DNA from 2 places in the Vogesella sp. genome. Region 1 is predicted to be linked to the other one. Evidence: riboswitches for the same ligand, from Rfam matches in the RefSeq annotation. Region 1 holds a riboswitch; the other holds the start of a gene.

Region 1 (8,732 bases):
AGGCCATCCTGCTGGATGCTGACGCTGACGCGGTCGAACGATTCCGGCTGGCTGCGCTGGCTGATACGCAGGCGTGCGTACTCGAACTGGCCGTCGCGGCCCATATCGGGCGCCAGATAGGCCAGCGCCACCTGCACAGGCAGCTCGCCGGGCTGGCCGGTGTACAAAGGCCCGTTGTCGGCAGCATGAACAGCTGCGGCCAACCCTGCCAGCAGCAAGCCGGCGATAGTGCGCTTCATGGCGTCTCCTTTCAGCCGTGCCGCAGCAGCGTCCACAGCATCTCGGTTGCCATCACCGTCATCAGCACGGCAAAGGCCTTTTTCAGTTTCGGCACCGGCAAGCGGTGCGCCGCACGGGCACCCAGCGGCGCGCACAGCACCGTGATCACCATCAACGCGGCCATGGCTGGCAGATAGATGAAGCCCAGGCTGCCCCACGGCAAGCCGGTCGCCCCCCAGCCGCTGGACAGGTAACCGGCAGCACCGGCTACCGCGATCGGCCAGCCCAGCGCGGCACTGGTAGCGATGGCGGTATGCACCGGCACATTGCACCAGCTCATGAACGGCACGCTCATCGAGCCGCCACCGATGCCCACCCAGCTGGAGACCATGCCGATCACGCTGCCAGCGCCTGCCTGCCCGATGCGGCCTGGCAGGTTGCGGCTGGCCTGCGGCTTGGCCCCCAGAAACATTTGTGCGCCGATCACATAGGCATATACCACAAAGAACCACTTCAGGCCGTTACTGGGGATAAAGCCCGCCAGCAGGCTGCCGGCAAACGTGCCCAGCACCATCGCCGGGGCCATGCCGCGCACGATGGCCCAGTTGACGGCGCCTTTCTTGTGGTGCTCGCGCACGCTGGCAAAGCTGGTGAACACCATCACCGCCAGCGAAGTCCCCACCGCCAGATGCTGCACGTACTGACCACCCAGGCCAGCGGCTTCCAGCACCCCCACCACCACCGGCACGATCACCAGGCCACCGCCTACCCCCAGCAGGCCGGCCAGGAAACCGGCCAGCGCACCAAAGCCCAGCAATACGGCAAACATCGTCAGCGACAACATCAGAGTACGTGCTCCTGCAGATAGGCCCACTCTTCGGGTGTGACCGGGGTAATGGACAGCCGGTTGCCGCGCGCCAGCACGGTCATGCCCAGCAAGGCCTCATGCTGGCGCAATTCTGCCGGCGACACCAGCCGCGTCTTGCGCACGAAGCGTACATCCACGCATTGCCAGCGCGGCTTGTCGGGGTGGGACTTGGGGTCGAAGTAAGGGCTGGCGGGGTCGAACTGGCTGGGGTCGTCGTGCGCCGGTGCCACCACTTCGGCAATGCCGGCAATGCCCGGCTCGGGGCAGGAGGAATGCCAGAACAGCAGCAGGTCGCCCGGCTGCATCTGGTCGCGCATGAAGTTGCGCGCCTGGTAATTGCGCACGCCGGTCCACACGAAATGGCGCTGCGGCTCGGCTTGCAGGTGGTCGATCCCGACGTCGTCGGGCTCGGATTTCATCAGCCAGTAGGCCATAACGCGTCCTTTGCTGGATGGGGCCAATCAGACAAAGCGGTGCAGGCCGCTCTCGGTCAACAGGTAATCGAGACGCACGTCCCACGGTTCGCGCGGCACACGGGCCACGCGCTGGCAGTCGTAGGCCACACCCACCAGCAATGGTTTGCCGTAACGCGGGTGACGGCGACGAAAAGCCAGCGTGCTGTCGTAAAAACCGCCGCCCTGCCCCATGCGATAGCCATCGGCGTCGATGCCCAGCAGCGGCACAAACAGCACGTCCAGCCGCTCGGCGCGCAGCTGCGGGCCGGCGTACTCGGCAATGCCGTAGCGCGGGTGGGTGTACCACAGCTTGGCCGCACCCAGCCGGGCAAACCACAGCCGGCGGCCGCGTTGCGGAATCACCGGCAGGTACAGGGCCACACCACGGGCATGGGCTGTCGCCATCAGGGGTGCCATGTCCAGCTCGCTACCGGCGGCAATATAGGCGCCCAGATGCTTGCCCCGCCGCAGCAAACGCGAGGCATGGCGGGCAATGGCGCGGGCAGCCTGCTGGCGATAGGTACGCGGCAAAGCCATACGCGCACGACGCAAGGTTTTGCGCAGCTGGGCCTTGTCGCGGAGCGGGTCGGCAGCGGTCATCGGAGTTCAGGGGAAAAACAGGGGGAGGGAGTCCCCCGCGAGTGTCGATCGGGCAAAATTCGCTTGTACCCTGTTTCCAGGGTGGTCGCCCGCCCGTTGCTTCGGGCACATCCGGCTAAGGGACGCGGCACACCTGCAACCATGGCTAGCAACCGTAGCGAACGCATTGGTACAAAGGAATTTGGGAGCCTTCTCGAACACCGCAGGGGGTAGACGGATGTTCTGTACTAAGCGCTGAGGCCTGACTGACCGGCGTTGAGCACCTGGTCAGCGGCTTCGCTCATACTGCGTATTTTACGCTGGATTATTGCCATCTCCAAGCCACCATCGCCTACTTTCACTTTCAACAGATCGTGAGCAATATTCAGCGCCGCCATGATCGCCACCTTGTCGGTGTCCATCACGCGGCCAGAGGCTTGAATGGTATCGATTTTTTCGCCCAGCAGGCGCACCGCCTGCTCCAGCGTTTCGCGCTCTTCCACCGGCGTGGCGATGGAAAACTGGCGGCCCAGCAAGGTGATATCGAGTTGAACCACGTCACTCATGCTTCCTCCTCCTTGGGCAGGCGCTCTACCAGCAGCGCCACGCGGCGGCGCGTTTCTTCCAGGCCGAACTTCATTTCGGCGTTCTCGCGCATCGCTTCGGCCAGGGCGGCGGCGAAGCGGCTGTTTTGGGTTTCCAGCTCGTGAATGCGTGCGATCAGCGCAGCGACACGGCCTTCCAGATATTCGAGTTCGTGTTCCATGGCGGCGAGCATAGCCAAGCGCTACCGGGGCGTCAAACCCAGCTTTTGCCTGGCAAGATCCAGAGTGGTACAGAGTTGTTCGGCAGCGCCGGCCAGACGGGGGCCGGGCCGGCTAATCGTGTCCTGATCCACGGTAACTTGCAAGCCTTTTGCCACTGCCGGCAGTTGCGGCCAACGTTGCCACGCCACGTGCAGCGCCGGGCTGAAGGCCAGCATCAGCTGCGGACGGGCCAGGATCACCGCCTCGGTGCTCACTTGCGGCGCCGGCAACGCCAGGCCGGCAAACACGTTGCGGCCGCCGCACTGGGTTATCAGTGCGCCCAGAAAGCTCTGCCCGCTGACGGTAAAAATGGGCTGCTCGCCGATCTGCATGAACACCCGCACCGAGGCGCTGTGGCGATAACGCTGCTGCAGCCGGCTCATGCGCTGCTCGAACTGCGCGGCCTGCGCCTCGGCCCCGGCCTGCTGGCCGGTCAAGGTACCCAGGGCGCGCATCTCGCGCGGGATGTCGGCCGGCAGCACCGGCGCACTGTAGTAAACCGGTATCCCCATCTCGCGCAGCTTCTGCACCGTGCGCAGGTTGCCACCGTCGCGCCAGGCCACGATCAGGTCTGGCTGCTGTTGCAGGATGGCTTCCACGTTCAGGCCGCTATAGCCGCCCACGCGCGGCAACTGGCGTGCCGCAGGCGGGTAATCGCTGTAATCCACCGCCGCCACCAGCTGTTTGCCGGCGCCGATGGCGTACAGCGTTTCCACCGCGTGCGGCACCAGTACCACGATGCGCTTGGCCGGTGCCGGCAGTACCACGCTATTGCCCATGCCGTCACGTACCGCCACGCTGGCTTGGGCAGTCGTAGCCAGCAGCAGGCCGGCGGGGGCCAACCCGCGCCGCATCATGGCTGGCCTTTCAGCAGCAACGGTTGGCCGCAGGCCACCAGGCTGACGCGCTGGCACACGGCTGCCACGTCCTGGTTGAGCCGGCCTAGCTCATCGACAAAATGACGGGTTTCGGCACCCAGCGGCACCACGCCCCAGCCCACCTCGTTGCTGACCAGCACGATGCTGGCCGCTGGCGCGGTCAATAAGGCCAGCAGCGCGCTGCGCTGTTGCTGCCAGGCGTAGGCGTCAAAGCGGCCATCGGCATCAAAAAAGCGCATCAGCCACATGCCCAGGCAATCCACCAGCTGCAAGCTGCCCGGGGCGGCCTGTTGCAGCACGCTGGCCAGCTCGCGGCCGGCCTCGGCCAGCGCCCAGTGCGCCGGACGCCGCGCCTGATGGTGGGCGATGCGCTCGGCAAAGGCGGCGTCGGGGCGACGCTCGGCGGTGGCCACGTAGCACACTGCGCCGGCGTGCTGTAGCGCCAGGCTTTCGGCGTAACGGCTCTTGCCGCTGCGGGCGCCGCCACTTATCAGGTGGGTAGTGGTCATGCTGTGTCTGCTTTCAATAAAAACGGCCCGCCCGGCAAGGGCGAGCCGCATGGCCTGATGATAACAAGGCTTACTGGGCGTAGCGTACGCCCACAAACCAGCCACGGCGCGGCTGATTGTAATCTTTTACCGTTTCGTAGCGCTTGTCACCCACGTTGGTCAGCTTGGTGTTCAGCGTCCACTGCTTGTCCAGCTGGTAATCGGCACCCAGGTTCACCACGCCATAGCCTGACAGGTACTGGTTTTTTCCTGCATCGACCACGCGCTTGCTGCTGGCACGCCATTCTGCACTGAGCAGGATACGGTCCAGCTGCCAGCCCAGGGTCATGCCACCAAAGCGCTTGGCACGCGCTGCCAGTAGCCGGCCGGTTTTCACATCGCGCGCGCGCTGCGAGGTCACGTTGGCCGCCAGACTGATCTCGCCAATGACCGTGCCGATTTCAACGCTCTGACCCAGAATGCGGGCCCGGTCGAGGTTGACTTGCAATTTGTCGGTATCAGACTTGTTGGCAATCATATTGTCTATGCGGTGATCAAACGCCACCATCTTGGCGTACTGCCCTGCCTGTTGCCATGTCAGGCCCAGCTCGCGCGTGCTGGCGGTTTCGGGCTGCAGATCGGGGTTGCCGCGATAATTCGGTGCCACGTCCGGCCAGTACAGCTGGTTAAAGGTCGGGGCCTTGATGGCGGTGCCGTAGGCTGCACGCCAGGACCACGCCGGGCTCAGGGCCATGCCGTACGCCAGCTGGCCGGTGGTTTTGCCACCGAACTGGCTGTTATCGTCGTAACGGGTACTCCCCTGCAAACGATGGATGCCAAACTCGCTCTGATACGCAGCAAAGACCGAATCAACACGACGATAACGCTGGTTCATCTTGGCGCTGCCATGGACAAACTGCTCCACGTTGGCCGCCCCCAGGGTCAACTGGCCTGCCTGGCCCAGCTGCAAGTCGTTTTGCCACTGCCACTCGCGCAAACGCGTGTCGAAGGTACCGCTAGGGGTCAGGAAATTACTCTTGGTATAGGTCTGCGATTTATCCGTGCTGTAGTTGTAACGCAGCGTGCTATGCCAGGTGGTATTGATGCGGTTTTTCAGCTCGATGCTCTGGGCTGACATTTGTGAGTGACCTTCATCCGCCTGGGTAGCGGCCACGCCAGTGGACGCACTGTCATATTCGCTGACGGCATCGGCATGGTAGGCGTTCAACCCCACGGTATGCCCTGGCGCCAGCTCGTGCTGCACGTTCGCGGTATAGGTGGTGTTTTCATAGCCATCACGGTCCCTGTTGTAGGGCAGCCGGCGCGCAGAAAAACCATCAGACTGATTGTGATCTACCGCCAGGCTGAAAGCGGTACGGTCTACCTTGCCCGCCAGCCCCGCCCCGGCGACACGCTTGCCCTCGGCTCCGGCACCCGCATGCAGGCTAAGCGCAGGGCGATCGCTACCGCGCTTGGTAAAGATCTGGATCACGCCACCCAGTGCGTCCGCACCGTACAAGCTGGAGGCTGGGCCACGCAGGATTTCCACACGCTCGATCAGGGCCAGGGGAATATGCTCCAGCGACGTGGTGCCTTTGGTGCCCGACACGATACGCACGCCGTCAATCAGCACCATGACATGATCTGCCCGGCTGCCACGCAGGCTCAGGCGCGCTTCGGTCCCCTCGCCGCCATTGCTGACCATATCGATGCCGGTTTGACGGCTCAGCAGATCAGGCAGGTTCACACTGCCGGACTGGGCGATTTCTTCACGGCCCAGCACGGTCACGTCGGACAGCACTTTGGCTACCGGGGTGGTGGTACGGGTGGCGGTCACCACCACTTCATCGAGGGTAACGGGCTGCTTGGCCACGGCCGCCTGGGCACAGGCCAGGGCCACCAGGGTGGCCAGGGGTTTGTTGCTGAAAGACATGTAGACACACTCCGTAAGGACAAAAAGGGAGTGCGGAGAAATAAAGGACACGGCATACCGCCGGCAGGTGCCGGTAGCAGGCTGTCAGATCGCCTCCCCGCGATACTCCAGCTGAGCGCGATTCCGCCGCGCTCGTCGCAGGCCGGTCTCCGGGCTTGGCCATGCCAGCATCGCACCTTCCCGCCATGTAGGCAGTGGTTATCGCGATGCCTGGGGCGTATACGCCCAGGCCTTACCGTTGCGGGGGCAGCGCCGGTCTTGCACCGGCTTCCCGTTTCATCCGTCGCTGCCATGGCAGGACGGACACCTGCAAGCACACCTCATACCGGGCAGCATCCAGACTGGATGCCGCTCTGACACATTGGCGCACTACGGTCGAACATACGCCCCCAAGACAGAATCGGTCTGCCCGGGGGCGCGGTACAAACTGGTCAATACTTGATCGTCACGGACGCCTGCATATTGCGGCCCGCTTCCGGGTACAGATTGTATTTACCGGTCGCGCCAGTAGAGCCGGAACGGATACCGTAGGACGCATACTGTTTGTCCAGCAGGTTATTCACGCTCAGCGACACGCCCACCGTCTTGCTGTAGTCGTGGCTGACTTTGGCATTGATCAGGCTGTAAGCCGCGAGCTTGTGGGCAAACTGGTTGGCCTGGTCGTTATCCAGCCGCTGCGAGCCGACGTATTGCCACTGCACGCCCACACGCGTTGCCTCGGACGGTGCCCAGCCCAGCGACAGGTTAGCCATGTGCCGCGGCACCAGCGGCACGGTTTTGCCGGCCAGATTGACGCTGTTGGCCACGCCACTGCGGAACGTGGCTTGCTGCCATGTCACGGCGGCGCTCAGGTCAAGGTTGGCCGCAAGCGGTGTCTTGCCTTCCAGTTCCACGCCCTGGCGACGGGTGGGTTCGAGGTTGACGTTGGCAAATGTGAGCGAGTTGTAATGAATTTCACGGTTCAGGTCGTAACGGAACCAGGCCGCACGCACGGCACGCCCGGCTTGCTGCCAGGACACACCCAGTTCTTTATCGTGCGAGGTCTGCGGCAACAGCGGGGTAGTGACAGAGGCCTGCTCGTCGGCATTGGCCATACGGAAACTACGGCCCAGCTTGGCATAGCCATCGAGCTGCGGCAGCAGCGCCTGACGGAGACCCAGCTGCCAGGCACGCAGCTCTTTATTGCTGCGGTAGCTGTTTTCATAACTACTGCTGACCTTGGCACTGTCTTCAACGTGCTGCGAGCGGACACCGGCATTGATCGACGTGCCCTCTGCAGGCCGTAGCAGCACATCCACAAAGCCACCGGCGTGGCGCTGCTTGATCTTTTTGCTGCCCGTACCGGAGGTATCCACACTGTCCACCGCGGCATCACCGGACATGGCGTCTACACCCAGTACCAGGCGATGGCGCGCGACATCCTGCTCATAACGCAAGCTGGCGGTCATTTCATCGGTTTTCTGCTGACGCTTGCTGCTGTAGCTGGCACTGATATTTTCGGCTTGCAGCTTCTTGGTCACGCTCGCAACATCCAGCAGCACCATGCCCTCGCCTGCAGCTTGCTTCACCTGTACGCCCCAAGTGTCGGTCTGGGTGCTCATGTAATCGTTAGGCTTATTGGTACCGCGCGGGTTGCTGGCAAACTCGTCCACGCCATTAGCCGTGTCCACGCTACGCACACCGGGCAAACGCGTATCCTGGTTGGCGGTGCGGGCGTAGAAGCGCAGCGTGCCATCCTCGTGGCGTAGCGTGGTGGTCAGGCCGCCGCTATCGTTGCGCTCGGCATTGTTCTGCCGGTAGTTGTCGGTGGTGAGCGACTTCACATAAGCATCCAGTGCCACATGCTGGCTACTGGCGTGGCCGGACAAGTCGATTTTTTTCAGGTTATAGCTACCGGCAGTCAACGTCGCCTGCACGCTATCGGCCGCCTTGAAACCGCTGCGGGTAATGATATTGATGACCCCGCCAGTCGCACCGCCACCATAGGCTACGGCACCACTGCCGCGTACTACTTCGATACGCTCTATCTGGCTCAGCGGCACCACGCCCAGATTGGGAGCAGACAAATCGTTGGTGTTCTGTTTGACGCCGTCCACCAGAATCAGGGTATTGCTCAGGCCGGTAATGCCAAAACCACGCAGGTCTACTGCTGCCGTATCGGCAGCACCGCTGCTGTTACGAATCTGGATACCCGCCAACCCGGACAGCACATCCTGCACCGTACGCGCCGTGCTGCTAGCAATATCTTTGGCGGTGATGACAGACACATTCACCGGCAGCTCACGCACGTTGTCCTGGCCACGGGAGGCAGTGACCACCACTTCATCGAGGGTAACGGGCTGCTTGGCCACGGCCGCCTGGGCACAGGCCAGGGCCACCAGGGTGGCCAGGGGTTTGTTGCTGAAAGACATGTAGACACACTCCGTAGGGACAAAAAGGGAGTGCGGAGAAATAAAGGACACGGCATACCGCCGGCAGGCGCCGGTAGCAGGCTGTCAGATCGCCT
Region 2 (8,732 bases), on a different contig from region 1:
CGTTTTGCCACGAAAACCACGAAAGGGCACGAACAAAAGCCCGTTACTCATTACTGTTTGGCCCAGGTACTTTGGATGCCATTCACGCCTGCTTGCCCTGGCAATCGGCGGTTTTGTTTTTGTGTTCTTTTGTGTTTTTCGTGGCCAACGGGTTTCAGGTTCTCTCTGCCTACCACTCCACGCCGGGCTGGGCGGCGATGCCGGCGGCGAAGGCGTGCTTCACCAGCGTCATGTCGGTAACAGTATCGGCGGCTTCCACCACCGCGTCCGGCACGCCACGGCCGGTGACGATCACGTGCTGGTGCAGCGGGCGCGCCAGGATGTCGTCCAGCACCTGCTCTACGTCCAGGTATTTGTATTTCAGCGCGATGTTCAGCTCGTCCAGTAGCACCAGGCCGATGGCCGGGTTTTGCAGCATCTCGCGCGCCTTGGCCCAGGCTTCGGCGGCGCGGGCCATGTCGCGGTCGCGGTCTTGCGTGTTCCAGGTGTAGCCCTCGCCCATGGCGTGGAACTGCACCTGCTCGGGGAAGCGGCGCAGGAAGCGTTCCTCGCCGGTTTCCATCGCGCCCTTGATGAACTGCACCACGCCAACCTGCATGTCGTGGCCCAGCGCGCGCATCACCATGCCCAGTCCGCTGGAGCTTTTGCCCTTGCCGTTGCCGGCGTTGACGATGAACACGCCACGGTGTTCGTCAGCGGCGGCAATGCGGGCGTCCATGATTGCTTTTTTGCGCGCCATGCGGGCGTTATGGCGCTCGCTGCGGCCTTGGTCGTCGGTGTGGCTCATGTGGGGTGTCCGGGTAAAAAGCAGGGGTGGCCTGCGTGGGTGATACGGGTAAGGGGGTAGCCCAGCACGTCGCCCAGCGCGTGGGCGTCCAGCTGGGCAATCGGGTAGCGGGCGGCGTTGCCGGCGCCATCCAGCAGCAGGGCATGGCTGGCGACGGCAGGGGAAAATTGCAGGTCGTGGCTGACCAGCAGCACAGCTTTGCCGTCGGCCTGCCAGCGGCGGATCTGCGCTTGCAGCGCGGCCTGGTGGGCCAGGTCCAACGCGTTGGTGGGTTCGTCCAGCAGCAGCAGCGGGCTGTCCTGCATCATTACACTGGCCAGGGCCACGCGCTGGCGTTCCCCGCCGGACAGCGCCTGCAGCGGGCGGTGGGCGAGGCGTGCCAGGTCGAAGGCGTCCAGCGCCGCGGCCAGCCGGGCCGGGTTGCGGCCGTCGTCCGGCCACGGAAAACGGGCGGCGGCGACGGCGTCAGCCACCGCGTAGTCGAACGCGTCGTGGCTGGCTTGCGGCAGCAGCGCCAGGCGCTGGGCGCGCAGGCGCGGTGCGGTGGCAGTCAAAGGTTGGCCGCACAGTGTGATGCGGCCCGCTGCCGGCGCGCGCAGCCCGGCCAGCGTGGCCAGCAGCGTGCTTTTGCCGCAGCCGTTGCGGCCGGCGATCCACCACACTTCGCCGGCGTGTACTTGCCAGTCCAGTTGATGCAGCAGGTGGCGTTGGCCTTGCAGAATGCCCAGATTATCGGTGTGCAGCATCATGCCAGCCTCCGGCGCGCGCGCGACAGCTGCCAGAACAGCACCGGTACGCCCAGCAGCGCGGTGAGAATGCCCACCGGCAGCTGCATCGGGGCGACAACGGTGCGCGCCAGCGTATCGGCCAGCACCAGCAGCGTGGCGCCGGTGAGGATGCTGGCGGGCAGCAAGTGGCGCAGGTGCGGCCCGCATACCAGACGGCAGGCGTGCGGCACCATCAGGCCAACGAAACCGATGCTGCCGCCCTGGCTGACTGCGGTGGCGGTGAGCGTGGCCGACAGCAGCAACAGCAAGCGGCGCAGGCCGGCCAGCGGCACGCCCAGCGTGGCGGCGTGGTCGCCGTGCAGCGCCAGCAGGTTGATGGCGGGCGCCTGCCACCAGGCCAGCAGCATGGCCGGCAGCAGCACCAGCCACGGCCACGGCCGCAGCGGCGTGCCGGACAAGTCCCCCACCAGCCAGAACACCATGCCGCGCAGCTGGTTGTCCTGCGCGATGGTCAGCAATAGCGAGATCACCGCGCCGCAGGCGGTAGACAGCAGCGCGCCGGTCAGCAGCAACAACACGGTGCCGCTGCTGCGGCCAAAGTCGCGCCGCGCCAGCCAGAACAGCACGCCAGACAGCCCCAGCGCGCCGACAACGGCAGCGAGGTCTACTTGCCACACCGCCAGCCCCAGCCACAGCGCGGTGAGCGCACCCACCGAAGCGCCGCCGGATACGCCCATCACGTAGGGGTCGGCCAGCGGGTTGCGCAGCAGCGATTGCATCAGCAGGCCGGCCAGCGCCAGCGCGGCGCCGGTAATCCAGGCGGTGAGGGCGCGCTCCAGCCGCAGCTGCAGCAGGGTGCCGGACAGCGCATCGCCATGGCCCAGCAGCGCTTGCCACAACTGGCTGGCACTCAGCGACACGCTGCCGCTGGCGCAGGCCAGCAGCACCACGCCGGCACTGATGGCGGCCAACAGCGGCAATAACAGGGCAGGGGGCAGCACCGCGCGGCTGGCCGGTGATGCAACGGTAACGGACATAAGGAGAGCCGGATGGCGGCGAAGGGCAGGCGGGCAGATGGCTGGCCGCATGCCGCCCTCCGCAGCATGGTTGTTCGGTGCGGCCAACAGGGTGGCCGCGCACAGCTTGCCGTGGCCGGTATCCGGGCTGGTTTCGCCGCAGGCCCGCCTTCCCGTACCGGCAGGTACAGTGGCGCAGGGGCCGGGCAGCTGCGCGGGGCAGCCTGAAAGAAACACACCGTTGCGGGGGCAGCACAGCTGACGCTGTTTCCCGTTTAACCCGCCGGCTAACACCGGCAGGCACCAAGGCAGGCAGCGATTTTAGCAGAAGGCCTACCGACTGCCGGGCTTGTTTATATTGCCGTGAGAAATAAAAAAACAATAAAACAGTATTTTTGGAAATAAAGCGCGCCTGCTATGGTGACGGCATGACATTGCGGAGCCTCACCATGGCGCACGATCTTTCCGGTTTCGACTTCATCATCCAGCCGGGCTGGAACAACTCCGGCCCCGAGCACTGGCAGAGCCACTGGCAGCAGCTGCTGGGCGCGCAGCGCGTGGCCAACCACGAGTGGCACGCGCCGCAGCTGGACGACTGGCTGGCCGCGCTGGATGCAGCGGTCAACGCCGCCCGCCAGCCGGTGGTGGTGATTGCGCATAGCCTGGGCTGTGCCACGGTGGCGCACTACGCGGCACGCTACGGTAACAAGCTGGCCGGCGCGCTGCTGGTGGCGCCGGCCGATGTGGAGCGCGCCAGCGCCCCGGCCCAGCTGCAACCGTTTGCGCCGCTGCCGCAGGCGGCGCTGCCGTTTGCCGCCCGCGTGGTGGCCAGCGACAGCGACCCGTTCAGCCTGCCGCTGCGCAGCGCGCGCATGGCGGCACTGTGGCAGGCGCCGCTGGCGTGGCTGCGCGGTGCCGGCCATATCAATGTGGCGTCCGGCCATACGCAGTGGGAAGACGGCCTGGCCGAGCTGGCCGCCTTGCTGGCCAGCATCCGCACCACGCAGCAGGCGGCACGCAGCGCCTGAGCGCGGCGATTTGCCGCCTGCGGCATAGTGTCGCACCGCCTTGTGGCGGCTGCGGCCAACCCTAACAATGCCGGCCTTCCCTCATTGAAAGTACGACGATGGCCGTCATTGCCGACAAGAAAACCCCCCGTTACTACACGGTGGCCTGGCGCTGGCATTTCTATGCCGGCCTGCTGGTGGCACCGTTCATGATCATGCTGGCCATCACCGGCATGGTGTACCTGTTCAAGCCGCAGCTGGACCAACTGATGTACGGCAGCCTGCTGACGGTACCGGCCGCCAGCACCCCGGCTCACCCGGCCGACCACCTGGTGGCGGCGGTGAAGGCGCAGTACCCGGGCGCCAGCGTGCTGCGTTACCAGCCGCCGGCGGCAGCCGACGCCAGCGCCAAGGTGATTATCAAGACCGCCGAGGCCAAGCTCGGTGTGTACGTTGACCCGTACCAGGGCACCGTGCTGGGCGCGCTGGACGAGAACAACAACCTGCAAGCCATCATGCTGAAACTGCACGGTGAGCTGTTGATCGGCAAGCAGGGCGACTTGCTGGTGGAGCTGGCCACCAGCTGGGCGCTGGTGCTGCTGGTGTCCGGCCTGTACCTGTGGTGGCCGCGCGGGCGCGGCAAGCTGGCGGTGTTCTGGCCGCGCTTTAGCGCCGGCGGCCGGGCCTTCTGGCGTGATATCCACGCCGTTACCGGTTTCTGGAGCGCCATCTTCCTGCTGTTCATGCTGCTGTCCGGCCTGACCTGGACCGGCTACTGGGGCGAGAAGTTTGCCGCGGTGTGGAGCCAGTTCCCGGCGCAGATGTGGGACGACGTGCCCAAGTCCGACAAAAAGGCCATCAGCCTGAACAGCACCGCCGAAAAAATCGTACCGTGGGCGGTAGAGCCCAGCCCGCTGCCCAAATCCACCGACCCGCACGCCGCGCACAAAGGCGCCGCACCGCAAGCGGCCACGCCGCAGATTCCGCTGCAGCAGGTGGTGGACACCGCTAACGCCCGTGGTGTGGTGCCCGGCTATAACATCGCGCTGCCGGACGGCGACGAAGGCGTGTTTACCGTGTCGGTGTTCCCCGACGACCCGCGCAACGAAGCCACGCTGCACATCGACCAGTACAGCGGCAAGGTGCTGGCCGATATCCGCTTCAAGGATTACGCGCTGGTACCCAAGGTGGTGGAGTTCGGCGTGGTGATCCACGAGGGCAAATTCTTTGGCCTGGCCAACCAGCTGCTGATGGCGGCCATCTGCCTGCTGGTGCTGCTGGGCAGCGTCAGCGGCATCATCATGTGGTGGCAGCGCAAGCCGGCCGGCCGCCTGGGTGCGCCCACCGACGCACCGGACACGCCGCTGTGGAAAGGCGCGCTGCTGATCATGCTGGCGCTGGGGCTGGCCTTCCCGCTGGTAGGTGCCTCGTTTGTCGCCATCCTGCTGCTGGACTGGCTGCTGCTGCGCCGCCTGCCGGCGCTGGCCTTCCTGCGCTAAGCCTGCTACACCGCCCGAACGGGCTTGCGGCCAACCCCCTCGCCAGCCATGGCAGGGGGTTGTTTCATGGTGGCCTGAGCTGGCGCAAGGCCGGGGCTGGCCGTCAGCGGCCAAGGCTGGCTAAGATGCAGGCTGGATTGTTTCGAGGTTTTGCCATGCATCTGCTGGCTTTTGTCGATCACGTCGAGAGCGACATCATCACCCCGGCGCTGGACCGCCGTTTCGGCATTCATCAGGTCAGCCTGCTGTGCCCACGCAGCGCGCTGGGCCTGGCCACCGATATCGCCGGCGTCTGCCGCAGCCAGCACCTGGCGGTGACGGTAGTCACCGTGCCGCCCGATAGCCAGCCGCTGGCCTTGCGCCAGCAGTTGGCCGCGCTGGCGCAGGGCGCGGTGGCGTTCAATATCAGCGCTGCCTCGCCGGTGCAGGCGGCGCTGGCCTACGACCTGGCGCGCGAGCGCCACTTGCCGCTGATGAGCGTGGAGCCGCATACCGACCGCCTGATCTGGCTGCTGGGCGGCGAGCACACCCGCGTGCACAGCGGTAGCGACATTGCCGACGGCCTGACGCTGGAAGCGTACTTTGCGCTGTACGGCAGCCGCATCGAGCATGTGCATTACCGGCTGAGCCAGCGTCATGCCCGGCTGGAAGCGCTGGCTGCGTGCCTGGCCGAACTGGCGGTGGCGCGGCCGCAGGCACTGTCGCTGCTGAACCGGCTGTGCAACGAGCTGGACGCGCGCCAGTTCAGCCGCCGGCCGTTGCCGCGTGGCGAGCGGGCGCTACGCGCGTGGTTGGATGGCTGCGGCCTGGTCAGCTTCGACCCGCTGGGCCATATGCGCTGCCAGGACGCGTCGGCGCGCTTTTTTCTGGGCGGGGGCTGGCTGGAAGTGTGGCTGCTGGCCGAGGTGGCCAGCCTGCTGCCAGCCTTGCCAATCAGCGACGCGGCGGTGGGGGTGAAGATCAACCACGACGACGTGGCCAACGAATACGACGTGGCGGTGCTGTGTAACAACCGCCTGTTTCTGGTGGAGTGCAAGACCACGGCGCCCACCTCGCTGCACCATCGTGGCGTCGGCCTCGACAACCTGTTCAAGCTCGATAGCGCCGCCAGCCTGGGCGGCCTGCACGCCCGCGCCATGCTGGCCACGCTGTACCCGCCCACCGACAGCGAAATCGCCCGTGCCGAGGCGCAGGGCATTGCCTTGCTGTACGGCAGCATGCTGTTGCAAGCACGGCAGACTGTGCGCCAGTGGCTACAAAGCTGACACAAGATGCCTTATTTGGCTGACATTTATTTGCATTGTTATAAAAACAGGCGGTTGATTCGCTATCATTAATCAAATAATGAACGCCGGTTCCACCTGATGGAAGTAAAACACCCTGCTGTTTGTCTGCCCGATTCAGGGCGACGCCATTGTTTGCTGGCGACGTTGGCCGTACTGGGCAGCCCGCTGCTCACCGCCTGTAACACGCCGGAGCCGCTACTGCGCATTGGCAGCAATGGCTGGCCTGGCTATCAGTTTTTGTCCTGGGCGGCCGATAGTGGCGTGCTGTCGCCGCAGCAGATACGGCTGTTGCGCATCAGCTCCACCACCTTGGCCATGCGCGCTCTCAGTGCAGGCATGCTCGATGGCGCCTGTCTGACGCTGGACGAGGTGATGACCTCGCTGTCGGAAGGCATTCCGTTGAAGGTGGTGGCGGTGCTGGACGTCTCGAATGGTGCTGACGCAGTGTTGGGTGGCGATAGTGTCACTAGCCTGGCGCAGCTGGCAGGCAAGCGTATCGGGGTGGAGGGGAATGCGGTAGGGGCTGTCATGCTGGATGCGCTGCTACAGCGCGCGGGTTTGCAGCATGATCAGGTTATGGTGGTGCCATTGCTGCTGGATCAGCACGAAGCCGCGTTTGAGCGAGGTGATGTCGATGTGCTGGTTACCATGGAACCACAGGCTAGCCGCTTGCGAGCACGCGGCGCCAGCGAGCTGTTCAGCAGCGCCGACATTCCTGGTCGCATTGTCGATGTCCTGGCGGTGCATGAACAAGTGCTGGGCCGATCGCGCCGAGCAGTGCAAGCATTGGTAGACGGCCACTTTGCCATGCTGCAGCGCTACAGCCGGGAAGAGCAAGCCGGCAAGGCCTATATGGCCAGCCAGCTGGGTGTGTCGCATGCCGAACTGCAGACCATCTTTGCCGGCATGCATCTGCCTGGCCGCGCCGAGAACCAGCGCTGGCTGACAGGCCGGCTGGATCAGGAGGCACGTAACCTGACCAGCGTGATGCGTCGAGCCGGCCTGTTGCCGCGGCCGGTGACACAGGGGCAGCTGTCGGTGCCCGATTTTGTCGAAGGGGCATAGCATGCGTTACTCCTTGCGGATGCTGCTGCCGTTGGTTGTAACGCTGTTTTTGCTGCTCACCATGATCGGTGCTTACGGCGTGGCTGAACAGGGCCGCCGCCAGCAGGCCTTTCGTGATGTCAGCCTGACCGCGCAAAAAGATGCAGCACACCTGTTGCAGGAGCTGGACCGCGCTTCGGCCAGCCAGATCAACGACAGCATCATGTTGCTGGCTACCGACGCCAGACTATCGCGCTTGGTGGTTGCCAATGAGTGGCGGCAAATCGCCTACGCCAGCAACCCGAGCTTGCTGGGGCGTGCGCTGGATACGCTGGACAACGTACCGGATGGCCTGCTAGCCCAGGCTGCCCGGCACAGCCTGGCGGTGCTGCACCCCGAGCAAGACACCTTACGTCTGCACCTGGCCGTTTCGGTGCCCCGCGACCAGCGCCATCTGCTGCCTGCCACTCAGCGCGGCATGCTGTTGATCACTTACGACCTCAACCAGCAAATGGCGATGGAGCGCAGCAAGCTGAGGGGCAGTTTCGTGCTGCCGGGGCTGATGCTGGTGGCGCTATTGCTGGTGCTGTATTTACTGATCTGGCTGTACGTAGCCCGCCCGCTAGCCAATCTGCAGGCAGCGGCCTTGCAGTTGGCCGCCAACGGCCATGCGCCGCTACTGCCGCCGCAAGGTTTGCGTGAAACCCGGGCGGTATGTGAAGCATTCAACACCATGCAGCAGCGGCTGCAGCAGATGCTGGCGGAATTGGCCGAACGCGAACGCAGCGCGCGCCAACTGGCGCTGGAGCAGGAGGCCTTGTTGCAGGCCAGCCCAGATTTACTGTTTGAACTGAGCGCCGATGGCCGATACCTGCAGGTGTGGTCGCATACTGCCAGCGACAAGCTGGTGTCGCCGCGTGACCGGCTACTGGGCAAGCACCTGCGTGACGCCATGCCGCCCGCACAAGAGGCGGTGGTGCGGCAGGTTATTCTGGAGGCGCTACGCGATGGCGAGTCGTTCGGGCGTCAGATCATGCTGTCATTGCCGGACGGCGAGCACTGGTTCGAGCTGTCGGCAGCGCGCAAGCTGTCGCCGGGTGGCAATGAAAGCTGCATCATGGTGTCGCGCGATGTCACCCAGCGCCGTCGCGACGAAGAGGCCCTGGCCTTGTGGGCCAGGGTAATGGCCGCCGCCCATAATGGCATCCTGATCACCGACGGCCAGCAGCGCATCATCCAGGTCAATGCCGCGTTTACCCGTATTACCGGCTACACGCTGGACGAAGTGCGTGGCCTGCGCCCCAGCGTGCTGTCGTCTGGCCGCCACGACGCGGCTTTTTACCAGCGTATCTGGCAAGAAATCGA

Evidence for each region. Region 1 has a riboswitch for cobalamin ahead of ACK4FZ_RS02700 (TonB-dependent receptor domain-containing protein). Riboswitches for the same ligand answer to the same signal wherever they lie in the genome.
Region 2: linked by a shared signal. The riboswitch ahead of ACK4FZ_RS17115 (FecCD family ABC transporter permease) and the one ahead of ACK4FZ_RS02700 (TonB-dependent receptor domain-containing protein) in region 1 are both predicted to bind cobalamin.

What each region holds. Positions count from the first base shown of each region.
Region 1 is NZ_JBKBHK010000002.1:16,590-25,321, reverse strand. It holds gene ACK4FZ_RS02745 (hypothetical protein) at 1-239, opposite strand, end outside; gene ACK4FZ_RS02740 (sulfite exporter TauE/SafE family protein) at 251-1,063, opposite strand; gene ACK4FZ_RS02735 (EVE domain-containing protein) at 1,063-1,521, opposite strand; gene ACK4FZ_RS02730 (5-formyltetrahydrofolate cyclo-ligase) at 1,549-2,142, opposite strand; RNA gene ssrS (6S RNA) at 2,171-2,354, opposite strand; gene ACK4FZ_RS02720 (cell division protein ZapA) at 2,370-2,687, opposite strand; gene ACK4FZ_RS02715 (hypothetical protein) at 2,684-2,887, opposite strand; gene ACK4FZ_RS02710 (cobalamin-binding protein) at 2,909-3,784, opposite strand; gene cobU (bifunctional adenosylcobinamide kinase/adenosylcobinamide-phosphate guanylyltransferase) at 3,781-4,314, opposite strand; gene ACK4FZ_RS02700 (TonB-dependent receptor domain-containing protein) at 4,385-6,226, opposite strand; cobalamin riboswitch at 6,349-6,552, opposite strand; gene ACK4FZ_RS02695 (TonB-dependent receptor) at 6,658-8,637, opposite strand.
Region 2 is NZ_JBKBHK010000025.1:19,089-27,820, forward strand. It holds gene cobO (cob(I)yrinic acid a,c-diamide adenosyltransferase) at 170-787, opposite strand; gene ACK4FZ_RS17110 (ABC transporter ATP-binding protein) at 784-1,536, opposite strand; gene ACK4FZ_RS17115 (FecCD family ABC transporter permease) at 1,533-2,552, opposite strand; cobalamin riboswitch at 2,648-2,854, opposite strand; gene ACK4FZ_RS17120 (RBBP9/YdeN family alpha/beta hydrolase) at 2,981-3,559, shown strand; gene ACK4FZ_RS17125 (PepSY-associated TM helix domain-containing protein) at 3,658-5,037, shown strand; gene ACK4FZ_RS17130 (Card1-like endonuclease domain-containing protein) at 5,193-6,302, shown strand; gene ACK4FZ_RS17135 (ABC transporter substrate-binding protein) at 6,402-7,388, shown strand; gene ACK4FZ_RS17140 (putative bifunctional diguanylate cyclase/phosphodiesterase) at 7,390-8,732, shown strand, end outside.